DNA from 2 places in the Pseudoalteromonas porphyrae genome. Region 2 is predicted to be linked to the other one. Evidence: predicted binding sites of a transcription regulator. Region 2 holds the regulator's gene; the other holds the start of a gene.
The links. The regulator FliA, encoded in region 2, starts transcription of late flagellar genes. The targets are predictions, from matches to a motif close to CTAAAGNTNNNNNNNNNNNNGCCGATA.

Region 1: a site for FliA is predicted at 13,169-13,195, ahead of ADS77_RS20450 (DUF5610 domain-containing protein). Genes of this name have one in related genera too.

What each region holds. Positions count from the first base shown of each region.
Region 1 covers NZ_LHPH01000035.1:11,869-27,863, forward strand. Annotated here, with positions in the region: gene gspF (type II secretion system inner membrane protein GspF) at 1-399, shown strand, start outside; gene gspG (type II secretion system major pseudopilin GspG) at 474-896, shown strand; gene ADS77_RS20370 (prepilin-type N-terminal cleavage/methylation domain-containing protein) at 943-1,548, shown strand; gene gspI (type II secretion system minor pseudopilin GspI) at 1,548-1,922, shown strand; gene gspJ (type II secretion system minor pseudopilin GspJ) at 1,923-2,543, shown strand; gene gspK (type II secretion system minor pseudopilin GspK) at 2,533-3,525, shown strand; gene gspL (type II secretion system protein GspL) at 3,522-4,730, shown strand; gene gspM (type II secretion system protein GspM) at 4,727-5,200, shown strand; gene ADS77_RS20400 (type II secretion system protein N) at 5,203-5,961, shown strand; gene ADS77_RS20405 (UPF0149 family protein) at 5,980-6,600, shown strand; gene ADS77_RS20415 (hypothetical protein) at 6,992-7,351, opposite strand; gene ccoG (cytochrome c oxidase accessory protein CcoG) at 7,643-9,073, shown strand; gene ADS77_RS20425 (serine/threonine protein kinase) at 9,137-10,111, shown strand; gene ADS77_RS20430 (thiol:disulfide interchange protein DsbA/DsbL) at 10,146-10,769, shown strand; gene ADS77_RS20435 (thiol:disulfide interchange protein DsbA/DsbL) at 10,790-11,428, shown strand; gene ADS77_RS20440 (DUF523 domain-containing protein) at 11,491-11,949, shown strand; gene trmA (tRNA (uridine(54)-C5)-methyltransferase TrmA) at 11,958-13,061, opposite strand; gene ADS77_RS20450 (DUF5610 domain-containing protein) at 13,225-14,346, shown strand; gene murI (glutamate racemase) at 14,410-15,219, shown strand; gene ADS77_RS20460 (RNA recognition motif domain-containing protein) at 15,182-15,661, opposite strand.
Region 2 covers NZ_LHPH01000007.1:318,062-332,607, reverse strand. Annotated here, with positions in the region: gene ADS77_RS08555 (chemotaxis protein CheW) at 1-198, opposite strand, end outside; gene ADS77_RS08550 (chemotaxis protein CheW) at 218-1,012, opposite strand; gene ADS77_RS08545 (ParA family protein) at 1,016-1,786, opposite strand; gene ADS77_RS08540 (flagellar motor protein MotB) at 1,795-2,754, opposite strand; gene ADS77_RS08535 (flagellar motor protein) at 2,760-3,524, opposite strand; gene ADS77_RS08530 (chemotaxis response regulator protein-glutamate methylesterase) at 3,517-4,671, opposite strand; gene ADS77_RS08525 (chemotaxis protein CheA) at 4,738-6,921, opposite strand; gene ADS77_RS08520 (protein phosphatase CheZ) at 6,936-7,700, opposite strand; gene cheY (chemotaxis response regulator CheY) at 7,718-8,101, opposite strand; gene ADS77_RS08510 (RNA polymerase sigma factor FliA) at 8,142-8,852, opposite strand; gene ADS77_RS08505 (MinD/ParA family protein) at 8,879-9,739, opposite strand; gene flhF (flagellar biosynthesis protein FlhF) at 9,732-11,210, opposite strand; gene flhA (flagellar biosynthesis protein FlhA) at 11,234-13,342, opposite strand; gene flhB (flagellar biosynthesis protein FlhB) at 13,436-14,546, opposite strand, start outside.

The DNA.
Region 1 (15,995 bases), on a different contig from region 2:
GCGCGCACGTTGAGTATTCTGTCATCGAGTTCGGTGCCATTACTCGAAGGTATGCGGATCTCTGGCGAGGTACTGATTAATGAAAAAATTAAGAAAGCGGTAGCGGATGCATCAACGCGTGTCAGTGAAGGTGCGAGCCTTCGAGCATCGCTACAAGAAACCAAATTATTTCCACCGATGATGCTACATATGATCGCCAGTGGGGAAAAATCGGGTGAGCTTGAGCAGATGTTAGAGCGTGCAGCGAATAACCAAGACCGTGAATTTGAAAGCATGGTAAATGTCTCGCTAAAACTCTTAGAGCCTGCGATGATAGCGTCAATGGCAGTGATCGTATTGTTTATTGTTATGGCCATATTACAACCTATTATGGCGATGAATAAAGCGATTGGGCTGTAACAGTTTCAGGGATATCGTAATGCACTTTACTGTATTGCGATGAATTAATTATTAAGAAAAACAGAGGTACATACGTGAATAAACAATCAGGTTTCTCATTGCTAGAAGTTATGGTGGTACTGGTTATCATTGGCATGATCATGTCAATCGTGGCACCAAATATTATGGGTCAACAAGAAGAGGCGGCAATCGATAAAGCGCATTTGGATATCCAGCAGCTTGAAGATGCAATGAGTCTTTATAAATTAAAAAATAAAGCGTACTTAACGACAGAGCAAGGCTTAGAAGGTTTAGTGACACAAACCAGCGTAGAGCCAACACCAAGACGTTTTCCTGAAGGTGGTTTTATTTCTAAGCTACCAGAAGACCCATGGGGTAACCCATATCTATTAATCAGTCCAGGTGAAGTGGGTAAAATTGATATTTTTTCAATGGGACCAGATGGCGAAGCGGGCACTGATGATGATATCGGTAACTGGGACGAAGAAAAACAGTAATGCATAATAATTCAGCGGCGTTATTATTTTTAGTACAGGGCTTAGCATGTTCTTAAGCCCCACAGCTAACTCACGCGCTACAAAATTGAAGCCACCAACGCGTGGCTTTAGTTTAATTGAAATACTCGTTGTGTTGGTGGTCATCGCCTTTGCAACAAAGATGGTGGTATACAGCCTTGATGGCGGTGTTGAAGATGAGCTTGATAAGCAAGCGCTGAGGCTGCATACCACCATTAATATGGCATCTGAATTTGCAATATTAAATCAGGTTGAATTAGGTTTTCATATTGACGAAGATACCTTTGAATTTTTAGTATTTGATGGCGAAAAGTGGATTGTGTTCGATCGCGATAAACTGTTTGCACCCATTAAAGTTGATGAGCGTCTTAAATTGACACTTAATCTAGAAGATCTCGCATGGGCTCAAGATAACCTTTTAGAGCAATCTAACTGGCAGGAGCTGATGAGCGGCGGTGATGACGATGATTTTTTAGAGCTTAAAAAACTTAAAATCCCGCAAGTCCTTATTTTATCTTCTGGTGAAGTTAGCGCGTTTCAACTTGTTTATGAATTAAAAGACGAAAGAGAGCCTCTGTATTTCATTGAAGGGGAGTTTTCTGCTCCTGTAAACCTACGCCGAGAACCTGAATAATGCTTAATAATAAAGGTTTTACTTTACTGGAAGTGATGGTGGCGTTGAGTATATGCGCTATGGCGGGTATTGCTGCTATGCAGGCAACGGGCGATCACATTAATCATTTATCAAGCCTTGAAGAGCAAACTTACGCATCATGGGTTGCTGAAAATGTATTGGTTGAACAACGGGCAAAAGGCAATAAATGGCAAGGAAAAAACGGCGCTAAAGGCACTGAGGTTATGGGGGGCGTTGAATGGTATTGGCGACAAGACGTGGTTGCCACAGCTGATAAAACCTTTGTAAAAGTGACTATTAATGTTTTTAGTGATGAAAAACTAGAATACTCAATCTATGAACTTACTAGCTACTTAAATAAAGGTGGTCGTTAAGTGAAGCAGCGCGGATTTACCTTATTAGAAGTGATGGTAGCGCTGGGCATCTTAGCCTTTGTCATTTTGGCTACTCATCAAATACTGGATTCGACCACTAAAGCAAAAGAAGCGTCGGACGAAAAAATTGCAGAATTAAATGGTTTGCAAACGACATTCAGGCTAATGGATCAAGATTTTAGCCAAATGACAAAGCGAGCCGTTCGCGACGAATCTGGCGATATACAAGAGTTTTATCTATTAGCGGGACGTTATGCATTAAATAGCCAATATGACGGCATAGGCTTTGTACGCGATGGCTGGGTAAACCCAATAAATTTATTACCTCGCTCAGAACTACAAGCAGTGGGTTATCGCGTGATAGATGACAACTTAGAGCGTGTGCATCGGGTGTATGTGGATCAGCTTGATAATCTTGAACCGCGTGTGCAAGTAATACTCGAAAATATTGAAGATCTTAAATTTGAGTTTTTAGATGACAAAATTGAATGGCAAGAGCAATGGCAAAAAAAGGAACTCCCTAAAGCGGTTGCTGTGACTATTACGCGTATTGATGAAGAACCATTAAGGCGCATATTTTTAGTGCCAGGTAATGGCCAAGGGGGCAGTGTTGAACCATAAACCCCAGCAAGGCGCCGCACTCATAATTGTGTTGTTTATTGTTGCTTTAGCTTCAATATTGGCAGTTGAAATGAGTAGCAACCTGCTAATTCAGGTACAGAAAAGCACCAACATTCAAGGGCATCAGCAAGCAAAATGGTACGCCTATGCAGCGGAAGAGTTAGCAATAAAGGCATTGTTACAAAGCAAAAAAGACGATCCGGATAAAACCACACTAAAGCAGATTTGGGCTCAACAAGGTGATGTACCATACCCTGTTGATAATGGCACACTTCAAGGTAAAATTATTGATTTACAAGCGTGCTTAAATTTAAACGCATTGCGTGTAAAAGCAGCAACACAAGCAGGGAGTACAAGTAGAACAAACCCTGCACATAAGGCTCTACTTGCATTGCTTGAAAATATTGAAGACCTGCAATCAGATGAATCAGAAGAAGCGATGGCTGACAGTGTGTTTGATTGGCTAGACGAAGATAGTATTACGTATCGTTCGGGTGCAGAGGAGGACGAATACTTGTCGCGTCAATTTCCGTATATGACAGCGAATAGTTATTTTGCCTCAACATCAGAGTTACGTTTAGTTAAGGGCTTTAACCCGCTTGTAATGGAAAAAGTACTGCCTTACGTATGTGTTATACCAGGTAGTGAGTTATTGGCAATTAATGTTAATACGCTCGACCCCGAAAATGCCTTATTGCTTAGCGCAATGATTGATGGTTTGGATATATCTGGGGCGCAAGCCGTTTTAGCAGCACGCCCAGATGATGGTTTTTCAAATATAGAAGAATTTTTTGAGCAAGTGAATCAACAAGGGGCTCAAAATGTTAAGTCCGTTGAAAAGTTGTTCACCATAAATAGCGAATATTTTAAATTACAATCGCAAGCTGAATTTGTTGAGCTGCGTTTTTCGATGACCACATTACTGCAAGCCAAAGATGGTGAAGTAACGATACTGGCGCGAAAATTTGGAGGCGTACAGTGACAGAAATACTTTTGATCCGCACGGGTCAAACCCAGCAAGATAAAATTAATTGGTTGATTTACTCACCACTAGAACAAGAAATTATTGCCAGCGGTGACTTACCCAATGCAGAGCAATTGAGTGAGTTAACTGAAAAATCACAAAATCGAGAAGTGGTGGCATTGCTGCCTTGTGATCAAGTACAGCTTAAAACCGTTGAGCTACCTACTAAGTGGAATCGTAAACTCGAACAAGCATTACCCTATATGCTTGAAGAGGATATTGCGTGTGATGTTGATGATTTATTTATAGCGATAGCTGAACCGTCAATGATTGGTGATAAGCACGCAATTAATGTTGCGATGACAGATCGCGACTGGTTTGAATCTTGGTTAGCTGTATTTGTTGAGCATGATATAGAAGTATTTAAATTATTACCCGATGCAATATTACTACCTACAGCAGAAAATGATGCCTTAAGTGTAATTGAGCTGGGCGAACAGTGGTTGTGTAAGCACGGCCTGTGGCGAGTTGGCGCAGTAGAGCAAAGCTGGCTAGCAGAATATTTAGCAGCGCTAGGTAATCCACATGTTGAGCACTATAGCCCTGCGTCACAATTCCCTGAGACAATTGATTTAACAGCGCAGACAGATGCTTATGATTTACCATTAGCGTTATTTGCAAAGCAATTACCGAGTGTGAAATTCAACCTTCGCCAGGGGCAGTACCAACTTAAAAAGAAAACGTCTTTATGGTGGGGATATTGGAAAAATGCTGCGATAGCAGCGAGCGTTGCTTTAGTGGGGTCAATCGTTATTAAAGGTGTTGAATTGCACCAATTGAATAGCGAAATAGACATAGCAAAAACACACGTTGTTGAACGTTACCAAAAAGCCTTTCCGGGTAAAGCACTGAACCCTCATCTGATTAAAAGCCAAATTAAAGGTGAGCTCGCCAAACTTGATGGCGTTAGCAGTGCAGGCTTTTTAGACCTTACCAATGAGCTGGTTAGTGTGTTTAGTCAGGTTCAAGAGTTTAAGCCTGAAACGCTACGTTATGATCAACGTCGTAATGAATTAAGAGTGCGTGCTCGGGGTAAAGATTTTCAAACATTTGGTAAAGTTAAAGCAATCCTTGAGCAGCGTGGTTTAACAGTTGATCAAGGGTCATTGAACAATGATGGCGACTTTGTAGTCGGTGAAATAAAACTACGAGGTGCAGCATGAAACAACAGTTACTAAAACATTGGCGTTCTTTAAAAGAGCAAGAACAACAGTTAGTAATGATTGCGGGTGTTATTTTTGTTATTTTTGTACTTGTTATGGGGATTTTTAGACCGCTCAATAATGCCATTGCTGAAGCACAGAAAAATCAGCTTAAACAGCAAGAGTTATTGACTTGGGTTGATACCAGTATTGTTAAATTGAAAGCTGGAAGTTCACGTGCTGTCATCAACAACCAAAATCTAAGTCAAATAGTCAATGCAACGCGTGGCCGTTACGATATTACAATTAGTAAAATGCAGCCGAACGACAACGCACTAAGATTAACGATTGACACAGTGCAATTTAATAAATTAGTGCAATGGCTAGATGAGTTAGTAAATGACAAAGGTGTGATGATCGAAAACCTCGATTTGAGCCGCGATGACAAGCAAGGCTATGTTCGAGTTAGCCGATTGGTATTAGAGAAGTAAGCATGAAAAAAACAGCCACACTTATAGTAATATTTATCATTAGTTTTATCGTGTTTGCTTTGTTAAAAACGCCCGCTGCTGTGGCGCTTAACCTTGCGAGTAAATACGTGCCTCAAGACGTACAAATAGGCAAAGTGTCAGGTACTGTGTGGCAAGGCCGAGTAATGCAACTTCGTTATCAGGGGGAGCAAATTAATAGCTTAACATGGGACATCTCTGGTTGGGCGTTATTTACAGGACAGCTTAAAGGTAATGTTAAGTTTGGTAATGCACGTGAAAAGACGGATATATCCGGTCGTGCAGATTTTAGCTATGGTTTGTTTAATCAAGCTATAACATTGTCAGATACAACACTGCGTTTAACTGTTGAGCGAGCGATGATGCGCTTACAGTTACCTTTGCCAATCAATGCCAAAGGACGAGTGATTGTACAATTGGATGAATTTTCTTCAGGGCAACCGTATTGCAATGCATTACAAGGTGAGATTTCTAGCCAGAATATTGATGTTCAAGGTTTATCTGGTTGGTTTAGCATTGGCCCTCTTAGCGGCCAGTTAAGCTGTAAATCAGGTGATGTTGCAGTGTTGGTTGATCCAGATAATCGCCTAGGGCTCGCAGCCGATGCAACACTCAAAGCGAATATGAACTTTAAGGTCGCAGGGTATATAAAACCTGACGCGTCACTACCAAAAGAAGTGCATGATGCGACTAAGTTTTTAGGCCGTGCTGATAGCGATGGCCGTTTTCCATTAAATTTTTAAGTGTTATTGAGTTATCTTATGCAAATACCTGAATTTACTCTGCAACATAGTCAGCAACTAAGTGCATTTTTAGCGAGCCGAAAAGGCGCAATGACATTGCCGCAAAGCCAAGGTTATTTATTCGCGATAATATGTTCGCCCGAGCCGTTAGATGTTCACGAGTGGCTTGAGCAGATAATACCTGATACACAAGGGCAACTAGAGGAGCAGATGTTATTCTCCTTTATGGCTATGTACCACCAAATTAGCGAGCAAGTCTACGAAACGGGTTTTAAACTCCCTGTAAGCTTGCAAATAGGTGCTGATAATGAAAACTACCTAGATTTACATGAATGCCAACAGTGGTGCTTGGGGTTTGTACACGGCTCGCAATCTTATGTTGATAAGTTAATGCAAGCAGGTTCACTTTCCGTTGAGTTAAAAGAAGCATTGCAAACAGCTTATGCGAGTTTGGGATTTTTTGCTCTAAAGCCTGAAGTGATAGCAACAATTGCTCAACAAAATCAGTTAAGCGATGCGCAACTGAGTCAGCAGCAATATGAGTTAATGGGTGATTTTGCACTAGGTTTTGCTGAACTGATAGAAATCATTGCAGTACAAAGTGGCTTATATACGGATGAGGAAGGCAGCTGGAACTAGGGCGTGTTGACCTTTGTGGATTGAAATTCGTTCAATCTAGGGGCTATTTAATCGCGGCGCGAGGTTTGTAACCTAGCAGGCTAAGTAAAAACCGAGCAAAGCTTGTACGTCCTGCTCACGCCCTTTACCTACATCCGTGTAGGTAACAAATAGTCAATCCCCCTAGGGTATATAGCAGGGGATACCTGCTATATTAGATCAAGTATGATTTCAGTACAGTTTTGCGGGCATTTAGCGATGCCTTTTCCATGCTGCTGAGTTTTTAAATCTAACGTCAGCACTCCTTGGCATTTTTCGCACTTCACGGTCTGTCCTTTAGCGAGCTTTTTCAGCAAGTTTTTATGCTGGTTAAACGACGCGCTGCTTTTTTTTGTTAATGCTGAGAAATCCACTATTTAGCTCTATTTTCTATCAGTGACTCGGATACGATAGAACACACTGTAGCTAGACGATCTTCATAAAAATATAAATTAAGGTCTTTACTATTACAGTAACGCGTATGGAACAACTGCAGTTGCTCATCTGTTTTTAAGGTATCTTCTAGATACTCGCGCTCAGATCCTGATAGTGTGAGTGCAGAGCTAATTCGGCTTTTAGCCATGCTAGCACCTCTACCTCGGTTTATATTTCCAGCATCACTGAGTACGCCAACACCTTCCCCTAATAGTTTTTCTCTAGGTTCTTTTATCATTGGGTGGTCGATAGTAAATAACGCAAGTATTACAACAACAAGTACAAGAAATTTCTTCATATGAATAAACTTTGATCTAAGCGGGTATGAATTGACCACTAGTGTAATAAAATGCACCTTTGTAAAGCAAGTAAGTTAGGTGAATAAATTATTAGCATTGAATTTCAGTTTTTCTAAATAGAGTTGGTATAATGCTTATGAACAATTAGATTTTTCAGAAATCTCTGAACATAACGAAGCGCTATGTCAGTTTCTGCACTATTTTTAGTATGAGCTTTCTATATTTTATTTATTGAATAAAGCCATATGATTGTTCAACTTTCATTCTCCAAGCGGCGTTGAGGAACTTCGATGGAAAAGCAAATAAAAGTAAAGAACATACCTTCTGAGGTGAAGATCGAGAAACCAGATCTTAATGCCCCACAAGATAGATTTAACCCCCGAAACCGCATTTATGTGCGTGCAGTAACTGGTTTACACCAACTGCTAAGGCAGCGTATCGGTTTTCTTGGCATGTTAGCGTTTATGGCGTTGCCATGGATAAACTTTAATGACCAACAAGCCGTGCTATTTGATTTGATGGGTCAAAAGTACAATATATTTAGCCTAACGTTATGGCCGCAAGACTTTACTATTCTTGCTTTTATTTTAATGCTTGCCGCATTTGCATTATTTTTAGTGACTACCTTCTATGGCAGAGTGTGGTGTGGCTATACATGCCCCCAAACAGTGTGGACCTTCATCTTTATTTGGTTTGAAGAGAAATTAGAGGGGACTGCCAATAAGCGCAAAAAGCTTGATCAGCGGCCGATGGATTTCGATAAGCTGTGGCGAAAAACAGCTAAACATACGAGTTGGATTGCATTTTCGCTTTACACTGCACTGACATTTGTTGGTTATTTCACACCTATCCGAGAGCTACTTCCTGATTTTATCACCTTTAATGTGGGTGGTTATGCGCTTGTGAGTATTTTAGTATTTGCAGCGTGTACATACGCAAATGCGGGATGGATGCGTGAAATTATGTGTTTACATATTTGCCCCTACTCACGCTTTCAATCAGCAATGTTTGATAAAGACACCTTCACCGTTAGTTATGACGAAACTCGCGGCGAGAATCGTGGTCCTCGTAGCCGTAAAGACGATCCTAAAAATCTAAACCTCGGTGACTGTATTGACTGTAACTTGTGTGTTCAAGTATGTCCGACCGGTATCGATATTCGAAATGGCTTGCAGGCAGAATGTATAAACTGTGGTGCGTGTATTGATGCATGTGATGGTGTGATGGATAAAATGAGTTACCCACGTGGGCTTATTTCATACACGACGGAGCGTAACTTAGAAACGCCGGATAACAAAACAAACCCATTGCGACCTAAAATTATTGGTTACATTGTGATTCTAGTTATATTAAGCACTGCGTTGGTTGCAAATATAGTCATGCGTAAACCGATGGACTTAGATATCATAAGGGATAGAAATCAGCTTTATCGAGTCGATTTTGATGGTTTAGTTGAGAATACATACACCCTTAAAGTAATTAATAAAGCGCAATACGAGCAAAGCTTTAATATTAAAGTTGAAGGGTTGGAAAACTTTAAATATATAGGCAAGCAAACTTTCACTGTGCAGGCCGGTGAATCACATAATGTACCATTATCACTAGTAATGGACCCATATGATTTGAAAAAGCCTATGACCGAGTTTAATTTTATCTTATCGCCAGTGGATGAGCCGAGTTCACAAATTTCGCAGCCGAGCAACTTCTTTAAAGCACGATAGTTAAGTACACTATCACTTAATAAAAAGCGGGATTTTCCCGCTTTTTTTATATTGATGAGAATTATGAGTAAATTTAGCTTTGTAGACTTAACCCCAGATTCAATTTTAGATGCCGTTGAAAGTATCGGCATTTATGCCGAGTCTGGCTTATTAGCATTAAATAGTTATGAAAACCGTGTTTATCAATTTAAAGCTGAAGATGGCAATCGCTATGTTGTTAAATTTTACCGACCTGAGCGCTGGAGCAAGGCACAAATACTAGAAGAGCACTTATTTGCAGCGGAGTTAGCTGATGCCGAGGTGCCTGTTGTTGCGCCGATTAGTCGTAATGGTGAGAGTTTATTTGAACATGACGGCTACTTGTTTACGCTGTTTCCAAGTGTTGGTGGACGTATATTTGAAGTTGATAATTTAGATCAGCTTGATGTACTTGGGCGTTTGATAGGCCGAATGCATCAATCAGCAAAAGTCAGTGAATTTAGTCACCGGCCTACAATTAGCTGTGATGAGTATTTAGATACAGCTAAAATTCAGCTTCAAAACAGTAATCTAGTGCCAAGTAGCCTAACTACAGCGTTTTATACCATTTTGGATATGGTGATCGATAAGACCAAATCACTCTATCAACAAGTCAGCACAATACGCCTGCATGGAGACTGCCACGCAGGTAATATTTTGTGGGCGGGTGATGCGCTCATGTTTGTAGATTTAGATGATAGTCGCCAAGGTCCTGCTATTCAGGACTTATGGATGATGCTAAGTGGCGATCGAAACAACCAACTGTTACAGTTAGATACCTTGGTGGCGGCCTATGAAGAGTTTTGTGATTTTGACCACTCTCAGCTTAAATTGATTGAACCATTACGTGCTATGCGTATGATCCATTACATGGGATGGTTAGCTAAACGCTGGGATGATCCTGCATTTCCACGGAACTTTTCGTGGTTTGCGGATGACAAATACTGGGAGCAACAAATTTTAGCATTAAAAGAGCAGTATTCTGCACTACAAGAACCAGCGCTAAAATTACTGCCATAAATAAATTATTTTAAAAAAGTGAATCGAGAGTCCAATGCTTAAAAAATTAAAACTGAGTCTTCTACTTTTATGTTTACCCTTTGCAGCTATGGCCGCAGACTTTAAAGCGGGTGATCAATATGATGTATTGAATATTGAAAAAAGCAAAACGCCCCAAGTAACCGAGTTTTTCTCATTCTATTGCGGACATTGCTTTAAGTTTGAGCCCGTCGCTAAAGCGATCGAAAAAAGCTTGCCTGAAGGTGCTGAGTTTATTAAAAACCATGTAAATTTTCTTGGTGGTTTAACACCACAAGTGCAAAGTAACTTAAGCTACGCTTATATCATTGCTAAACAGCATAATAAAGGTGAGAAAATTGCGGATCAAATCTTCAACAGTATTCATGTTCAACGCGCACCGCTTGATAACATTAAAGATGTTAAAAAGTTACTTGAAGTGAATGGTATTGATAATGATACATTTAATAGCGATATTGCCAGCATGCCAGTTATTTCAGCAGAGCGTGCTATGCAAGATAAGCAAAATAAATATTCTGAAATGGGCGCTTTGACCGGCGTACCAACATTCATCGTAAACGATAAATATAAAATAAATATCAATACCATTAAGAGCCAAGAGCAGCTTAATGAGTTAGTAGAATTTTTATTAGAACAATAATTTTTTGGAGTTAATTGATTATGATTAAATTAGTTAAAGCAGGATTACTTGCCTTATTACTACCTTTGGCGGCAAATGCGGCGCCAACGACTTACGAAGAAGGCGTGCATTATGAGATTGTCTCTGAGCGTGCGAGCAAAAAACCTGAAGTAAAAGAGTTCTTTTCATTTTATTGCCCAGCGTGTAATAACTATGAAGCGCTACTGGCTGAAGTTAAACCAAAATTAAATACAGGCGTTGAGTTCAAAAAAAGCCATGTGGATTTTGTCGGTGTGCGAGACCCAGAAAATCAGCAAATGATCTCTCAGGCTCTAGCAACAGCTGAAGTGCTACCACAAAAGGATGCATTGATTGCCGCTATGTTTAACCATATTCACGCCAAGCGCGCAAAGTTTAACGAATTAGCAGATATAAAAGATGTATTTGTTGCCCAAGGTGTTGATGGCGACAAGTTTGATAAAGTTTATAAGAGCTTTTCAGTGCGCACTATGAGCTCGAAGATGAAACGCGATCAAAATTACTATAAAGAAAAGGGCGCACTACGTGGCGTACCAACCTTTATCGTCAATGGTAAGTATAAGCTTAACTTAGGTCGTGAAACAGGTATTACAGAACCTGATGATATTAGTAAACTGATTAACTATTTAGCTGCTAAATAGCTAAATACAAAATTATGATGAAAGCCCCGGATGCGGGGCTTTTTTGTTTATAGAGATGCATGATGGAAAAGATTTTCGTATCGAGTTGTTTGTTGGGCGCCCCCGTACGTTATGACGGTAAAGGCCAGGCATTAAAACACCCCCAATTAGCCACTTGGCAGCAGCAAAAAAGAATCGTTTCTTTTTGTCCGGAAGTTGCTGGTGGCTTACCAATTCCACGAGCCCCTGCAGAGTTAAAGTCACAAAAAGTAATAACCAAAAGCGGTGAAGATATGACTGCTGAGTTTGAGCTTGGTGCTCAAAGAGCGTTACGCTTTTGTAAGCTAAACCACATTCGGTTTGCATTACTAAAAGAGTCGAGCCCGTCATGTGGGCGAAATAATATCTACGACGGCACGCATAGCGGTATAAAAATCATAGGTATGGGTTTAACTGCGGCATTATTAGAGCAAAATGATATAAAGGTATTTAGCGAAATGCAAATACCAGCGCTGTTAAAAGCACTGGCACAGGAAGTATAGCTATTTTATCAAAGCGCCTTTTTTTGTAAAAACACGCCCGACTCAATATGGTGGGTGTATGGGAACTGATCAAAAATAGCGAAACGTTTAACGTCATGCGTACGGGTTAAGTGGTCTAAATCGCGTTCTAGTGTCTCAGGGTTACACGAAATATAAATAATGCTCTCGTAATTGGCGACTAAATCACATGTTAATGTATCCATGCCTGCGCGTGGTGGATCTACTAAAATAGTTTGACAATCGTAGCTGGTTAAATCAATTCCTTCTAACCTAGAGAATGTACGCTCGCCGTTCATTGCTTGCGTAAACTCTTCACTCGACATACGAATAATATCTAAATTGGTTACATTATTTTTAGCAATATTATATTGCGCCGAATGCACCGATGACTTAGATATTTCTGTTGCCAATACACGGTTAAATGAGCCAGCTAGCGCAATTGAAAAATTACCATTGCCGCAATAAAGCTCAAGTAAATCATTCTTAAGAGGTTTACATAAATCTTGTGCCCACTCCAGCATTTTGATGTTCACTTGTGCATTGGGTTGAGTGAAGCTATTTTCTACCTGCTGATAAATAAGCGCTTGGCCATTAACCGTTAAGTGCTCGGTTACATAGTCAGTGCCTAGTACTTCTTTTTGTTTACGCGCGCGACCAATAAAGTCAATTTTAAATGAATGGCTTAGCTTTTCTTTTAAGGCTTTTATTTCAGCCATCCACTCTTCATCAAGTGGCTTGTGGTAAAGTAAACTTACTAAAATTTCACCACTGAGAGTCGATAAGTAGTCAATCTGAAACAGTTTGCGGCGCAGGATTTCACAGTCTTTAAGATTATCAATCATCGCTTTCATTACTTCACCAATTAATGGCGCAGCAGGGTCAAACTCATCGACCCTAATTTTTTCTTTTGTTGCTTGGTCAAACATGATGTGAAACAGATCGTCGCCATCATGCCAAACTCTAAATTCAGCTCGTTGACGGTAATGAATTGGTTCAGAGGCAAATACGTCTAGTTGTTCAACACCAAAGCGTTGGAATTGCGCAATGATACGTTGCTCTTTTTCTGTTAATTGTGCATCGTATTCAGTTGTATCTATCTTTATAACCGCCATTACCTAATACCTTATCTCATTATGCTGTTTATCGGCGCTATTGTAGGGGGCAGAGAGTATTTGTCTAGTTTTGAGTAATAGTAAATGCTGTTTTTTTGTACGTATCGCTTTAGTTATTCGTTTTTAGGCCGATAATGAAGTAAGCAGAAATAGGAGTCGGATCATGAAAATTGGTAACTTTGGCTTTGTTCCAAATAATAATGTCAATAAATACAGCAATAAAGGCGCATTGCAGCAGCCTACAATACAATCTCCCCAAGATAGCTATCAGCAACGTGGCAAAGAATTAGCTGCAAAAGTATTGGGAGATAAAATGGCTGAAGCCTTAGGTTTGCCGATCGCTGAAGAGAAAAAAGACAAGCCACTGTTTGATTTTGATGAAATTGTCAAAAATGTGCTTAGCTTTGTTACTGGCGCAGTTAAAAAGGCACAGGTCGATGGCGCAGACAATGAGAAATTAAAAGGTATGCTTGATGACGCACGTAAAGGTGTGCAAATAGGTATCGATGGCGCGTTTGAAGAACTAAAAGATACCGGCATCTTAAATGATGAAATTGAAGAAGGTATAGAAAAGTCAAAAGAGGGCATTTTTAATGGCCTCGATGAATTTGAAGATGACTTATTTAATCCCAAGCCAGATTCAGTAAGTGTTACGCAGGCGCAATATTTAAGTTTAAGTAATAACGCGCAATATAACTTCACGACCGCAGAAGGTGATGAAGTGAGTATTAGTTTTGCCGATGCATTCAAACAGCAATCAGCAAGTAGTTACCAGCGTAATGGTCAAAATGAAGGTTATGCGAGTGAATCATCGCAATCACGAGAGCTATCATTTAGCATGTCAGTCAATGGCGATTTAAATGAAGATGAGCAAGAAGCCATTAACGCCCTTATGGAAGACCTACAGAGTGTCAGTAAAACATTCTTCGGTGGTGACATGGAAGATGCATTTGAGCAAGCTAAAGAGCTAAATCTAGGTAATGAACAGCTGGTGGCATTTTCAATGGATTTAAAGCAAACCAAAACGTTCGCGGCAATAAAAGGCTATGAAGAAAATAAGCCTGCGCCAGAAAAAGCAATTACCGAGAAGGTCGCGCCATTTAACAGTGATTTAAAAGATGCATTTAATAAAGCAGGTGATCTTGCATTGCAAAATGAGCTGTCAGGTATTTTGCAATGGTTAAATCAAGATCAGGAAGAAGTCGGCAAGCTAGTTGATTATACCAAGGCCATGTTTGAACAAATGAACAAGTTACGCTCAGCAACACTAGAGGGTGAAGCTTAAGCTTTATTTTAGAAGATGTGCATGGCAAACTGGTCAGCTTAGGTTTAGTTTGGAGCGAGTCGTTTGTCAGCACATATAATGGTATTTGATTCTGGAATAGGGGGGACAACCGTTCTTGAGCATATTCAGAAGCAGCTCCCATATGCACGCATTAGCTATTTTATGGATAATGCATTTTTACCCTATGGTAAATTGAACCAGCAAAAAATTATTGAACGCCTCAGAGGTTTACTGCACTTTATCGAAGTGAACTCACTTAACGTTGATGTGTTAGTTATAGCATGCAATACGGCATCCACTTCAGCATTGAGTGCTATTCGATCATTAACACACATTCCTATAGTAGGCGTAGTGCCTGCCATTAAACCTGCCGCAAGTATCACGAACAGTCATCACATAGGCCTACTCGCAACACCAGCAACGATAAGCAGCCCATATACACAGCAATTAATCGAAGACCATGCTTCATCTATCACTGTTAGTTTATATAGTAGTGTCGCGTTAGTCGCTATTGCTGAATATGCCTACTTAAATGGAGTGGTCGACACAGACAAGTTAAACGCCGAGCTTAGAGAGTTATCAATTAATCAAAGTATTGATGTTTTGGTATTAGGGTGTACGCATTTTCCCATTTTAGCGTCGGCGATTCATGCATTTTATCAAGGCAGCATTAAATTATTAGATTCGGGAGCGGCGATAGCAAAGCGGGTAGAAACTGTGCTTATAGAGAAAAACTATTCCTTAAACAGCAAAGTTACTTTTGATCACAAAAAAAAGCCGCTGCATTATTATGCAACGGCTTCTATTGTCATTGATGAGCAACCGGTGGAGCTAGTTACACTGACTGATCCGATTCAGAACGAAAAGAGTTAGGCTCGTCATCTTGTTTTTGTTTTGCTTCACGAACTTTCAACGTACGTTGTTGGAACTCGCTATCGTTTAACTTAGCAATTGCATTATCAGCATCTGACTCTGCCATTTCAACAAAACCAAAGCCGCGGCGCTTGCCAGTATTTTTATCCTTTAATAAACGAACATTAAACACTTTACCTTGCTCTTCAAATAAAGCACGAACAACACCTTCATTTGCACGATAAGGAAGATTGCCTACATAAAGTGTTTTTGTCTTTACTTCGGCTTCTTCTAAATCGTCAGACGACATTGCAGCAATAACAACACCACCAATTAGTAAACCAGCACCAAATAACAGTGCAGGACTTAATTGTAGGCTTGAAAGCGCAAAATTAACTATAACGAAACCAATAACAGCAAGGATAACTGAAGAGATAAGAGATTTTTGATCGGGTAATTTCATTTTTGATCTACCAATAAACAGGAAATAAACATTAATTTAACATTGTGAACTTGCTATCTTAACGCGATAAATGAACATAGCAATGGTATTTATGTGAAATTATCTAATTTAGCTTAAAAAAACAGCTCTGTAGTAGGCGTGAATTATCATTTTAAGCCGATTAGCACGCTTTTTGAGCGAACAGTCAAAATATCGAAAAAAAGTGTTGATCTGTTTTTGGATCTCCCTATAATGCGACCCCACTGAGACGGGAAACGCCAACGCATAGCGAGGCACGGACTTATCAGAGAGTTAAATAAAACTTCGGTTTTAAATATTCCAAAAGAAAATTTAA
Region 2 (14,546 bases):
ACCGCGTAAGTTAATGATCCCCAACACGTAACTTGGCGCACCAGGGACTGGGGCTATTTCAGTGTAACGCAAAATTTCTTGCACCTGCATTACATTGACACCGTAGGTCTCTGATTCAAGTTTGAATGTTACCCACTGCAATACTTCATCATTGCTATCGGCATTTCTACTGCTTGATAATACTCTTTTTTCGCTCATGCTATTACTCCGAATATCGTTACTGCTCACGGCTATCTAAGCCTTGCTCCAGTAATTGATTTAAATTTTCAACATCAATTAAGGCACACATTTTTTCTTTAATAACACCGGCAAGCCAAGGGCGCTTGCCATTTTTTGTCCGCCACTTAACATCTTCACTACGCAGTGTAATATTATTAACTAACTTTTCAGCTAACAACCCCCACTGGCTATCACCTAACGTGATCAGGTATTGGTAATTTAGCTTATCTTCTAATTCTTGTGTATACTTTTCAGGCATTACCCATCGAGCAGTATCCACAACATTTAGGTTTTCCTCACGGTTTAACATGACTCCTTTAAACCATTTTGGTTTCCCAAACAATTGATTCACTTCGCTTAACTGATGTATACCACCTAGCGCTTTTAACGGTACGGCAAGCGTTAAACCCGCCACTTCAAAGAACAACGCTTGAAATTCACCATCAAAATAATCCTCTTGACGTTGAATAGGGGTTTTCGGCTGCGTTGTACTAAGTTTCGGCTCAGTATTTGCTATACCTTTGATCTTAGCTTGGATCTGTGGTTTCTCAAGGACGGGGTTTAATTGTTCAGTAATTTCTTCTTCATGAGGCTTCACATCTTCAAGCGCATCCAACATTATAATTGGTTGTTGCGATGCCTTTGCTGGTAAATCTGTATTTTTTTGAGTTGAAGTAACTTGCTCAAGCAATTTAGCTACAGGCTGTAAATCAGTTGAATCTTCGTCCTCGCACAGTAAAGCCCCCAAATATTGGGTCATAACTTTTTCATTAGCAAATAACTGCTTGCTCATTAATTAACCTTGTTCAATCAAATAATCGAGTAATGCACGATAGGCGTATACACCACGAGATCGTGGACAATACTGAATGGGCACCTGTTGAGCAAGACTCGCATCACGAAATTTAGTATCTACTGGTATTACTCCAGGCCACACTTTTTCTTGATATGTTTGTTGCAGTGTTTTGTATGCTTCAAGAGAAGCATTAGTTCTCTTATCATACATTGTAGGGATAATGGTATATTGATACTGCTTTGATTGCGAGCTTTGCATTAACTCCATAGTTCGCATCATTCTATCCAGCCCTTTTAATGCTAAAAACTCCGTTTGTACCGGAACTAAAATACGCTCACTTGCAGCCAAAGCATTCACCATAAGAACACCAAGTACTGGTGGACAATCTAAAATAGCGTAATCATAATGATCACTAATTTTTGCTAAGGCTTTTTTTAATATCAACCCCATACCTGTTCTATTACCCATACTGCGATCGAGCGTCGCAATTGCCATGGTGGCCGGCAGGATATCTAAATTATCTATATTAGACGGACATAAAGCCTGTAAAATTTCTTCACTTTGCATCGAGTTACCCCGTGCAAAAATATCGTAAACACTGACTTCTAAATCTTCAGAGTCAATTCCAAAATAATAAGTTAATGATGCATGAGGATCAGTATCAATCAATAATACTCGCTTTCCCTGCAGCGCTAAAATACCAGCAAGACTGACAGCAGTGGTTGTTTTACCCACTCCGCCTTTTTGATTTGCCACCGTCCAAATTTTCACATCACACCTTATTTTTTTTCGTTGCGCGTTGTAATTCGTATTCCACCATGTGGTAATTGGATCACTTTAATAGTGTTATCGTCCGATGGCAACTCAATTGATTCAAGTTCGGGCTCTTCGATTGCTGGGCCACCTTCTACTTTCAGTATTTTTGGCGGTAATCCATATTTAGATAAGGCAACAACCACTTTACGATTTTCAGCGCGCCCTTGTTCTGTATCATTATCAGCAAATGGCGAATATTGACCGTAACCCTCAATTGCCATTCTGGCAGGGTTTATACCTAGGGCTTCTAACTCGACTAAAATAGAAGTTGCACGAGATACTGATAGCTCCCAATTAGAACGGTAAATTTCGTTCTGTATAGTCTCATTATCCGTATAACCACGCACTCTTATATAATTATCAACGGGCGCTATTATATCTTTAACGACACCGATCACCGTTTTCGCACGACTATGTGCGACAGCACTCCCGCTAGAAAATAGCATGCCTGAACTTAACTCAATAATTAACCAATCTTGATGTAATTCTAAACTTGCTTCACCATCACGAATTTCATCAATCAGTGCTGATTGCAATTTAGTTAACAAACTATCTAAGGGTTTGCCTAAATGTTTTTGTTTAATGTTACTAGTCTCACTTTGCCCATCGAGTAATTCGGGCCCAGCTTCTTGTTTTTGTATGCTTTCACCAAACAACAAGTCATTTTCTGGCGTAACGCGGTCAGTCAATAATCCTGTGCCTGTAACACCTTTACCTTCTTGACTATGTTGGCGAGCTGATTGATCAAACACCTGCTCCAATGAATCTGATAGTATTTGAAAGCTTTCATCTTTATTGATTGCTATTGCATACATAACAACAAAAAACGCAAACATAATTGTCATGTAGTCAGCATAAGATACAAGCCAACGCTCAGTGTGCTGATTGCTTGCTGCTGAAGAACGAAGACGACGGCGGATCATAAATATTACTCTTGCATCAAGTTAGGGCGCTCAACGCGATATGCTTCTAGCTTTAATTCAATATTTGCTGGGCTGTCACCTTGGCTCATTGCAATGATGCCTTCAGCTAATAGTTCATGTAAAAGCATTTTTTGTTCAACTTGATATTTTAGCTTATTCGCCATAGGTAAAAATAAAAGATTTGCCAAACCGACACCGTAAATAGTTGCAATAAATGCCGTAGCGACACCTGCGCCAAGTTTTTCCGGTTCGGTAATAAATGACATTGCCTGAATCAGGCCAAGCACTGCCCCCAGAATACCTATCGTGGGACTGTAGCCCCCTAAAGCCTCATAAACTCGACTTGATTCAAGTAGACGATCTCGCTCTAGTAATAAATCGATTTCAAGTGCATCACGAAGCTTATTCTCGCTTGCACCATCAATGAGCAAACTGAGGCCTTTCGCCGCATAGGGGTCCGGGTGGGTAAGAGCTGCATCCTCAAGAGCTAAATACCCCTCCTGACGAGCTTTATGAGACCATGCTTTTACTTGCTCAATCGCACTATCTATATCGCGTTTTGGCGGGAAAAAAACCCAATGGCTAATTTTTAAGGCTTTAATGAAAGTACTTGCTGGAGATTGCAACATCACAGCACCTAATGTACCACCGAGCACTATAACTAAAGCAGGACCATTGAATAAGGCACTAACAACGCCTCCCTCTAGTACATAACCAAAAGCAATCGCGCCTAACGCGATTGCTAAACCAAAAAAAGATAACTTATCCACAACCTATCTCTCGAACGATTCGCCCTGCTACTTCATCGAGCGCAAGACTTGCAGATGATAGACCTGCATTCGCAACGGCTTGTGGCATACCATAAACAACACTTGTTTTTTCGTCTTGTGCCCAAATAGTTGCCCCTGCTTGTTTAAGCATTCTAGCACCGTCGCGGCCATCAGCTCCCATACCAGTCAACACAACTGCTAATACATCACCTTGGTAAGCTTTTGCAGTACTTGCAAAGGTTACATCTACGCTTGGCTTATAAGTGATCCTAGCACTATCGTCTTCAAATACCTTTAATGTTCGACTGCCACCACGCCCCTCAATCAGCATTTGCTGACCTCCTGGCGCGAGGTAGGCGACACCAGGTAACAGTCTGTCACCTTGTTGTGCTTCTTTTACTTTAATTTGACACAACCCATTTAAACGAGCCGCAAAAGCAGGTGTAAACGCTGCAGGCATATGCTGTATCAGTAAAATAGGATGAGGGAAATTGGCTGGTAACTTTGTTAAAATTGCTTGCAATGCAACGGGCCCACCCGTTGATGTTCCTATCGCGACAATTTGGTATTTTTTTCCTGATGCACGTAAACTATTAGATGACGCTACAGAAGGACTGGCAGGTCTACTGCTAAAAGTACGATCAGGCTGAGGAGTTGTTAACGATCGCGCTGAAACTCCACCGACCCTTGTTGGTGTTTTAGGTGCTGTTGGTCGTGTTTGAGCTGTTGGCCTACTAATACGTGATAGGCGCCTGCGGCTAATTTCTTTTACTTTATTTTGTAATAACTTAACTGCGTCTTCATTATTACGAGCGATATCTTCAAATTTTTTCGGTAAAAAATCCAAAGCTCCAGCATCAAGCGCATCTAATGTTGCTGTTGCACCATCACGGGTTAATGAAGAAAACATTAAAATAGGTGTAGGGTTTGCAGCCATGATTTCTTTCACAGCACTAATACCATCAAGCACAGGCATTTCGATATCCATGGTGATTACATCTGGACGTAACTGACTGGTCTTTTCTACTGCTTCACGGCCATTAACCGCAAAACCAATAACTTCAATATCCTTATCTTGCTCTAGTATTTCACTCACACGGCGACGAAAAAAACTAGAATCATCAACAACTAATACTTTAACTGCCATTGGTATTCTCTTGTTAAGTTTATCAACGGGAGTAATTTAGACTCCCGTATTAAGATAAATATATGGTTATCCTGCGTAATGCTTCAATAGATTAGGAACATCTAAAATCAAGGCGATACCACCGTCTGAGGTAATTGTTGCCCCAGCCATACCAGGTGTCCCTTGCAATAAAGCATCCAATGGCTTGATTACTACTTCTTCTTGGCCTATTAAAGAATCCACCACAAAACCAACTTGCTGAGTTCCGATTTGCACAATAACCACATGGCCTTGTGCTTTTCGTAATGATCTATCAGCTCCTTTGACCAACCAATGCTCTAAATAAAACAGCGGTATCGCTTTCTTACGAACGATAATAGTCAACTGACCATCAACCACATTCGTTTTAGTTAAATCCAAATGAAATATTTCATTTACACCGGCCAAAGGTAAAGCAAATGTTTGCTCACCAACTACCACCATTAATGTGGGTAGAATCGCTAAAGTTAACGGCACTTTGATTTCAAGTATAGTGCCAACACCTAATTCCGATTGGATATTAACGGAGCCATTAAGCTGCGTGATTTTGGTTTTCACCACATCCATTCCAACACCACGCCCTGATATATCTGAAATCTCTTCTTTGGTAGAAAAGCCTGGTGCAAAAATTAAGTTATAGGCTTCAGTATCAGATAATCGACTCGCTTGATCATGATCTAACACGCCTTTATTAATCGCGATCTTTTTAAGTTTCTCTGCATCCATTCCTGCGCCATCATCTTTGATGGTCAGTAAAATATGATCGCCTTCTTGAGAAGCTGAAAGTGTGACTGTACCTGTTCGAGATTTACCACTTGCTTCACGCACGTCTGGCATTTCAATCCCGTGGTCAACAGAGTTACGTACTAAATGCACTAATGGGTCAGCTAAAGCTTCAACTAGATTTTTATCTAGGTCAGTTTCTTCACCAACAAGTAATAAGTTTATATCTTTTTTCAAACTACGCGCTAAATCTCTTACAACTCGTGGGAAACGACCAAACACTTTCTTAATCGGCTGCATTCGGGTTTTCATTACGGCACCTTGTAAATCAGCCGTAACGACATCGAGATTAGAGATAGCTTTACCCATAGTTTCGCTATCAGTATTTGTTGCTAAGCTTACTAAACGATTACGAACCAATACTAATTCACCGACCATATTCATTATTTGGTCAAGGCGCTTAGTATCAACACGAACTGTTGTTTCTGCTTGCGTTGGTGCTGGTTTTTTAGCTACCGCAGCTGGTTTATCAGCAACTTTTGCAGGCTGACTCACTGGTGCTGGCTTAGAAACTGGCGCAGGAGCAGCAGCTTTAGGTGCTGCGGGTGCTACTTTTGGAGTAGCCGCTGCAATAGGTGCTTCTTCTGTCGCTTTTGGAGCACTGCCTTTACCATGTAATTCATCAAGTAATGCTTCAAATTCATCATCACTGATTTCATCATCGGTTTGACTTACCACGGGTTTATTTACCGGTGCTATTGGGTCTTTTGGTGCTTCAGGTTTGCTGACCGGAATATCATTACTAACAGCACCAAAACTACCTACACCATGTAATTCATCCAATAAATTATCAAACTCGTCATCGGTTATATCACTACTATTAGCACTACTTGCCGTCGTACTTGATATTATCGGACTTTGTCCTTTGCCATGAAGTTCATCAAGCAAATTTTCAAATTCATCTTCCGATATATCATCAATTTGTGTATCGGCTTGCGGGCTATCTACTTGTCCATCAAATAACAAATCAAATGCAAATGGATCGTCACCTGAAGCTGACTCATCATTTACTTCAGCTGGTGCTTCTGTAACTTCGATGGCGCTTTCTTCATCAGCTGTGGGCGGTTGCCCCAATCTATGCATTATCGCTAATAATTCAGGATCAGCAGGGGTCGGCTTTTCTCTACTTTGAATTGTAGCGAACATCTCATTTATAGTATCTAATGCTTGTAGGATAACATCCATCAGCTCAGAATTTACTTTTCGAACACCCTGGCGTAACAAATCAAAAACATTCTCTGCACCATGACAAGCATCAACTAACTCGGTCATGCTTAAAAAACCGGCGCCGCCTTTAACCGTATGAAATCCACGGAAAATTGCATTGAGCAACTCGGTATCATCAGGGTTATTTTCAAGTTCTACTAGCTGTTCTGATAAAAGCTCAAGAATTTCTCCAGCTTCAACTAGAAAATCTTGTAAAATATCTTCATCGACTTCAAAGCTCATGCAGTCTTCTCCTCTTAGAAACCCAAGCTTGATAACAAATCATCAACTTCATCTTGTCCTGAGACAACATCATCACGTGATTCTTTATCAATTATTGGCCCTTCAGGACCTGCAAGTGTATCTTCAGCAGGCGGTGTTTCAATGGCTTGTTGTTGTACTTTAGTGTCGCCATCATCATGGGTACCAAATGCAGTAAGCAAATGGATTAAGCTATCTTCAACTTCTCTTACAAGTTCAATAACACGGCGAATTACTTGCCCAGTTAAATCTTGATAATCTTGTGCCATCAATACATTGGTCATTAGACCTTGTAATTCATCAGTCTTAGAATGCGAGTTATTCATAAACTTATCTAAGCTATGGCAGAGCGTTTTAAACTCGCCCAATTCAATTTCACGGTTCATCAAACGATCCCATGTGGGTTTGATATGTGAAATTTCATCTGCTAGTTGCTGAGCTATAGGTAAACTAGCCTCTACCGCATCCATCGTTTTATTAGCAGCACTTTCTGTCATTTCCATAACATAATTGAGCCGCTGTTTAGCATCCGGTAAGGCTTCGGTGGTTAAATCAGCTAGACGTGTATCGAGTTCAAAATTTTTCAGCGCATCATGAAGTTGGCGAGTTAACTTACCAACTTCTGCAAAAAGTTCTGACTGCTCTTTTGACGCCGCATCTAGAATTAGTTGATCAGCTTTGTCTTGTTCACCGTTTTCTAAGTAAACCACAAGCTGACGGGCTTGCTCTAAACTGATCTGAGGCGCAGCAGGTGCTGACATAAGCCTCTCCTCTTTATTTAACCTAAACGCTCAAACACTTTTTCCAATTTGGTTTTTAGTGTTGCTGCAGTAAATGGTTTAACGATGTAGCCGTTAACGCCGGCTTGTGCAGCAGCTACAATTTGTTCTTTTTTAGCTTCTGCGGTTACCATTAACACTGGAATATGCTTAAGCGTATCATCCGCTCTGATTGCTCTTAGCAAATCAATACCTTGCATTCCAGGCATATTCCAGTCTGTCACAACAAAATCAAACTCTTGATTTTGCAGCATCGGCAAAGCTGTTGAGCCATCATCAGCTTCTTGCACATTAGTAAAACCTAAATCCCTTAACAGATTTTTGATAATACGTCTCATCGTCGAAAAGTCATCAACAACAAGAATTTTCATGTTTTTATCCAAAACATCCTCCGGTGAGGTCTGAACCTATATTTACTTACTACTAGTTTATCCAGTCATTGATTTTTGCTTTAAGCTTAATCATCGCCTGACCATGTATCTGACTCACACGCGATTCACTTACATCGAGTATGTGCCCAATTTCTTTTAAATTCATTTCATCATTGTAGTAAAGCGATAGCACTAAACCATCTCGTTCTGGTAAAGACTTTATTGCCTCTAGCAATGATTGATTAAACTTATCATTTTTAACATTATTAAAAGGCTTATCTAGTGCTAAATCATGTCCAACTGGTGTAATTACATCTTCATCAACACCAAGGTCTTCAATGCCTAGTATTTTACTAGAATTCACATCATTAAGAATATGATGGTACTCATCTAGCGTAATATCAAGTTTTTCAGCAACTTCAATATCTTTTGGTTCACGATTAAGTCCACTTTCTAACTCTGATATCGCTTCTGCAACCATACGACTATTGCGATGCACCGATCTTGGAGCCCAATCACCACGCCTCATTTCATCAAGCATAGCACCACGAATACGAATACCTGCAAATGTTTCAAAACTGGCGCCTTTAGTGGCGTCAAAGTTTTTCGAGGCTTCAATTAAACCAATCATTCCTGATTGAATTAAATCATCCAACTGTACACTTGGTGGTAAACGAGCAATTAAATGGCACGCCACTTTTTTGACTAATGAAGCATGGCGCTCAACAATCACATTTAAGTTCTGTGTAGATTGATATCCCATCGCTTTATTCACCGATGCCGTCATAATTAGCCGTTTACTAATTTTTCTATGAAAAATTCTAAATGGCCAGATGGTTGATTAGGTATAGGCCATTTTACTGCTTTTGTCGCGAGTGTTTTAAATGCAATTGCAGCTGGTGAGCTAGGAAACAGCTCTACGATTACTTTTTGACGGCGCGTAGACTTTCGCATATTTTCATCATAAGGCACCGTTGCAACTAGTTCCATCGACACATCTAAAAAACGATCTGTGACTTTAGATAACTTTGCAAATAACTCATGACCTTCACGTATACTGCGTACCATATTAGCGACTATTTTGAACTTGTATACGCCGTGTTCACGACTTAATATTTTAATAAGCGCATAGGCATCAGTAATTGAAGTGGGCTCGTCACATACGACAACCATCACATCTTGTGCGGCGCGCGAAAAACTGAGCACCATATCTGAAATACCGGCTGCAGTATCAACAATTAATATATCAAATTCGGTATTTAGCTCACTAAAGGCACGAATAAGACCGGCATGCTCTGATGGCGATAATTCAACCATACTCTGCGAGCCGGAGGTAGCGGGGACTATTTTTATCCCTGCGGGGCCTTCAACTAAAATTTCATCGAGCTCACATTCACCCGACAATACGTGAGACAAGTTACGCTCAACACGTAATCCTAACATCACATCACAGTTTGCTAGGCCTAAATCGGCATCCAATACTAATACTCTGTTTCCGAGTTGACCCAAAGCAATCGCAGTATTAAGTGAAACGTTTGTTTTACCAACGCCTCCCTTACCACCAGTGACAGCGATAACCTTAACGCCGTTATTATTGTTTTGACTCATTTTACGCAGGCCACTTGCTTGATCTAATACTGTGTTAATCATACATCCCTACTGTGCTTGACGCTACTGCTTGACGTCGCGAATGTTGTGCTTTTGTTCTTTTTAAATACAATTGTTCAGCTTTTTTTACTAATTTCTCTGCATTAGCCACCCGGATGTCCTCAGGGACTCGCTGACCATTAGTAAGATACCCTATTGGGAGGCGATTTTGAATCGCTATACTAATTATCTCACCTAAACTTAGTGATTCATCTAATTTGGTGAAAATACAGCCACTTAATTGTACTTTTTTAAAGTGTCTTACGGTTTCTTGTAAAACGTTAATTTGCGCTGTTGCACTAAGCACCAAGTAATTGCGAATATCAACTCTTTGATTGCGCATTAAGGTGTTTAATTGCTCTGTTAAACGTAAATCACGCTGACTCATTCCCGCCGTATCTATTAATACTAGACGCTTATTTCGTAAATGGTATAAAACTTCAGCTAATTCATTAGCATCTTTAACTTGCTTAACACCACAGCCGATAATACGTCCGTATGTAGCTAGTTGCTCATATGCACCAATACGGTATGTATCTGTTGTGATCAGTGCCACTTTATCAGCGCCATACTTTTGTGCACCCAACGCAGCAAGTTTTGCAACTGTCGTCGTCTTACCAACCCCTGTTGGACCTACTAATGCAAATACACCACCTTGACGTAATATTTCATTATTAGTTGTATGCATCTGATTTTCAATCATTTGCAATAAGGCTTGCCATGCTTGTTGACGTGATACATCGTCAGGAATAAAGCATGCCATTTGGTCTGCAACTTCACTATCAATCCCCATACCTATCAAGCGATCTATCATGCATGCTCTTGTTGGGTCACGACGAGCCATATCCTGCTGCATTAAACCTGATACTTGATGCTCTAACAACTGACGCATTGCGGCCATTTCATCACGCATTGCTGTTATCTCATCTGTTTTTGCAACCTCTTTAGTAGGCATTGAGGTATCTAGATCATCAAAATCACGGTCTAAGTCGTCATCAAAACCTAAGCTATGAGCTTGAGTTTGTGGGCGTGACACTGGCGCGGTATCTCGATGATAAAAATCTTGTTTAGGCTTTACTTCACTGTGTTGACGAGCACTGTGTTTTTGTTCTTGGTATTGGCTGCCTGTATCAAATCCAGATTGACTAAACATTGATGCAAGTTCAGGTGAGCGTGGACGTGGTGTTTGACGCTCTAACAATGCTTGCAAGCTATCTGCAACTTTTGCTTGTGGTTCAGGCTGAGAGCGCTGTGGTGCTGGCTTTACAAAGTTTGAATTTGTTTGTGCCTGCGCAATAGCTGGTTTTGCTTCAGGCGCTTTTGGGGCTGCTTTGTCATAATCAACAGCGGCAACGATTTCAACACCGTTCGCAAGTTTTTTATTTGACATAATAACCGCATCAACACCTAGTTCATCTTTTACTTCTTTAAGTGCCGTGCGCATATCTTTAGCAAAAAAACGTTTAATTTTCATAATTCAACCCCTTTAAAATCCGATTATTGGCCTACTGAGCTGACAATCTTGATCTGTCTTTCGTCTGGTACCTCTTGATAAGACATCACCCGTAACCCTGGTATGGTGTACTTAACAAAACGAGATAACACAGTGCGTAACATTCCTGACGTTAGCAATATCGAAGGTTCACCGGCCATTTCTTGATTTTGATGCGCTTCATTTAATGATTGCTGAAGTCGCTCTGCAAGTCCTGGTTCAATTCCGGCACCTTCGTCGCCTGCATTCTGTAGTGACTGATGCAACATCTGTTCCAACTCAGGCGCCAAGGTTATGACAGGGATTTCTGATGACATACCAACAGCGTCCTGAACAATTAATCTACGCAGTGAAATTCGCACTGCAGCCGTTAATACATCAGGGTCTTGGCTACGTGGGCCATACTCTACTAGGGTTTGTACTATTGAACGCATATCGCGTATTGCGACACCTTCATTTAATAAATTTTGTAAAACTTTAACGATTGTTGTCAACGGTAATACATCTGGGACTAAACCTTCAACTAAACGAGGGTGACTCTTAGCTAGCATATCAAGTAAATTTTGTACTTCTTCATGGCCAAGTAGTAAAGCTGCACTATTTGTAAGTAGTTGACTAATATGGGTCGCGACGACAGTGGCAGCATCTACAACGGTGTAACCTAATGATTGCGCTTCATCTTTTTGATCGGGTTTAATCCAAACTGCATCTAAACCAAAAGCAGGGTCTTTCGTCGCAATCCCTTTAATCGCTCCAAACACTTGTCCCGGGTTAATCGCTAACTCGTCACCATGTTTAAGCTCCCCCTCACCACTTGAAACACCCATCAGAGTAATTCTGTATGCGTTTGGATCTAATTCTAAGTTATCGCGAATGTGTACTGGCGGTACCAAAAACCCTAACTCTTGAGAAAGCTTTTTACGTACACCTTTAATTCGATTTAGTAGCTCACCACCTTGTGATTGATCAACGAGCGGAATTAAACGATAGCCCACTTCCAAACCAATAACATCGACTTGCTGAACATCATCCCAGCTAAGTTCTTTTTGCTCTTTTTTATTTGCAACACCTGTTCCTGATGCACCACCATTCGCTGTTTCAGCTTCTTTTACCGCTGCGGCTTTGATCTTACTTTGTTGAGTGTAATATGCTAAATACCCCAGTAGTGCACCAAGGCTTAAAAATGCAAAGTGTGGCATGCCTGGCACTAAGCCCATTACAATCAAAATGCCTGAGGCGATAAATAGTGACTTTTCATTGCCAAGTTGTTTCTTAAATTGATCACCCATATTGAGCGATTCATTTTGACGGGTTACTACAATGGCCGTACCAATTGAAAGGAGTAATGAAGGTAATTGAGCAACTAGGCCGTCACCAATAGTAAGCAAAGTGTACACTTCCATTGCATTACTAAAACTTAAGTCATGTTGGATCATTCCAACAAATAAACCACCTACAATATTGATAATCAAAATAACGATACCGGCTATGGCATCGCCTTTTACAAACTTACTGGCACCATCCATAGAACCATAGAAATCAGCCTCGCGAGTAACCTCTTCACGACGGTCACGTGCTTGCTCAGCGCTTATAAAGCCTGCGTTCAAATCAGCATCAATTGCCATTTGCTTACCTGGCATTGCATCAAGGGTAAAGCGTGCAGATACTTCTGAGATACGGCCCGCACCCTTAGTGATTACTACAAAGTTGATGATGATCAGAATTAAAAACACCACTAGACCAACTGCGTAATTTCCGCCAATTACTACGGAGCCAAAGGCTTCAATAACTTTACCTGCAGCATCGCCTCCATTATGGCCTTCTAAAAGTACAACTCGAGTGCTGGCAACATTGAGCGCTAAACGCATGATGGTTGCAATAAGAAGTACAGCTGGAAACATGCCAAATTCTACTGGCTTCATGGTGTAAACTGTCACCAATAACACAACTAGTGCTAAAGCTATATTAAACGAAAAAAGAATATCGAGTAAAAATGGCGGTAACGGTAAAATCACCATTCCCAGCGCAGCAAGTACCAGTAAAGGGGTACCTACACCTTTTAAATACTCTTTTTTATCTCTATTAAGTTGTTGTAATACAGCTTTAAATTCCATAATTCTACAATTTCAAAAAATTGACACTACACGGAATTTGCAATAACTATTCCAGTTATTAATTATTTATTAAAATAGGTTAATAACTAAAAATCAATGCTTGTAGGCATCGGGGATGGGGAGGTTTTTATTAAGTTTTGTCGGGCGTTTACCACGGCCTTTTTGAAAGCGCTTAAGCTGAAAGACAAATGCGAGCACTTGCGCTACAGCCGTAAATAATTGATCCGGTATTTGATCGCCCACCTCAGCGGTATGATATAACGCACGCGTAAGCATTGGGGATTCTACAATTGGCACTTCATTACCTAATGCTACTTTTCTAATTTGCATAGCCATCTCATCCACACCTTTAGCAAGCACGATTGGTGCACCTGCACGCTCTGTGTCGTACTTTAATGCAACTGAGTAATGTGTTGGGTTAGTAACAACAACGTCAGCATCGGGCACATCTTGCATCATTCTACGTTGAGACATTTGTCTTTGAGTTTGCCTAATCCGCGCTTTTATTTGCGGATCACCTTCGGAGTTTTTATATTCATCTTTTACTTCCTGTAAAGTCATTTTAAGTTGTTTATGATGAGTATGACTTTGATAAGGAGCGTCTATTGCTGCAATAATTGCCATGGTGCATGTGAGTCCTAAAAACATCCACGCTAAAATTTCTAAAGAATGAAGAATGTTCCCGGGCGCCCCCTCAATACTCAGATGTAGAATTTCATCAAAAAAGGTATTAATCAAAAAAACAGCAAAACCGGCGACCACTGTAAATTTTAAAATAGATTTAATCAATTCAACGCCTGCTTGCGGCCCAAGCATGCGTTTAATACCTTTAGCTGGGGACATTTTACTCGCTTTGGGTGCCGCAGCTTCCCAGCTAAAATTGAAGCCGCCTAACAGTGTATTACCAATAATACCCGCTAAAACAATAATAAAAACAAACATCGCCATTGGAAAAACAAGTGCATCGGCAACTTCAGCCCAAACAGAGAACATCTTTGTTGTATCGTATGTTTCACTGCGATTTAAACTAAGCATTCGGCCCATAATATTATACAGACCCTTACCTATATCAGGGCCGTACATTAATAAGGAGATTGCAGAAAAAATCAGAACGAACATAGTACCCAACTCTTTTGAACGGGCTACTTGGCCTTTCTTTTTCGATTCATCTATTTTTTTACCCGTGGGTTCTTCTGTTTTTTCT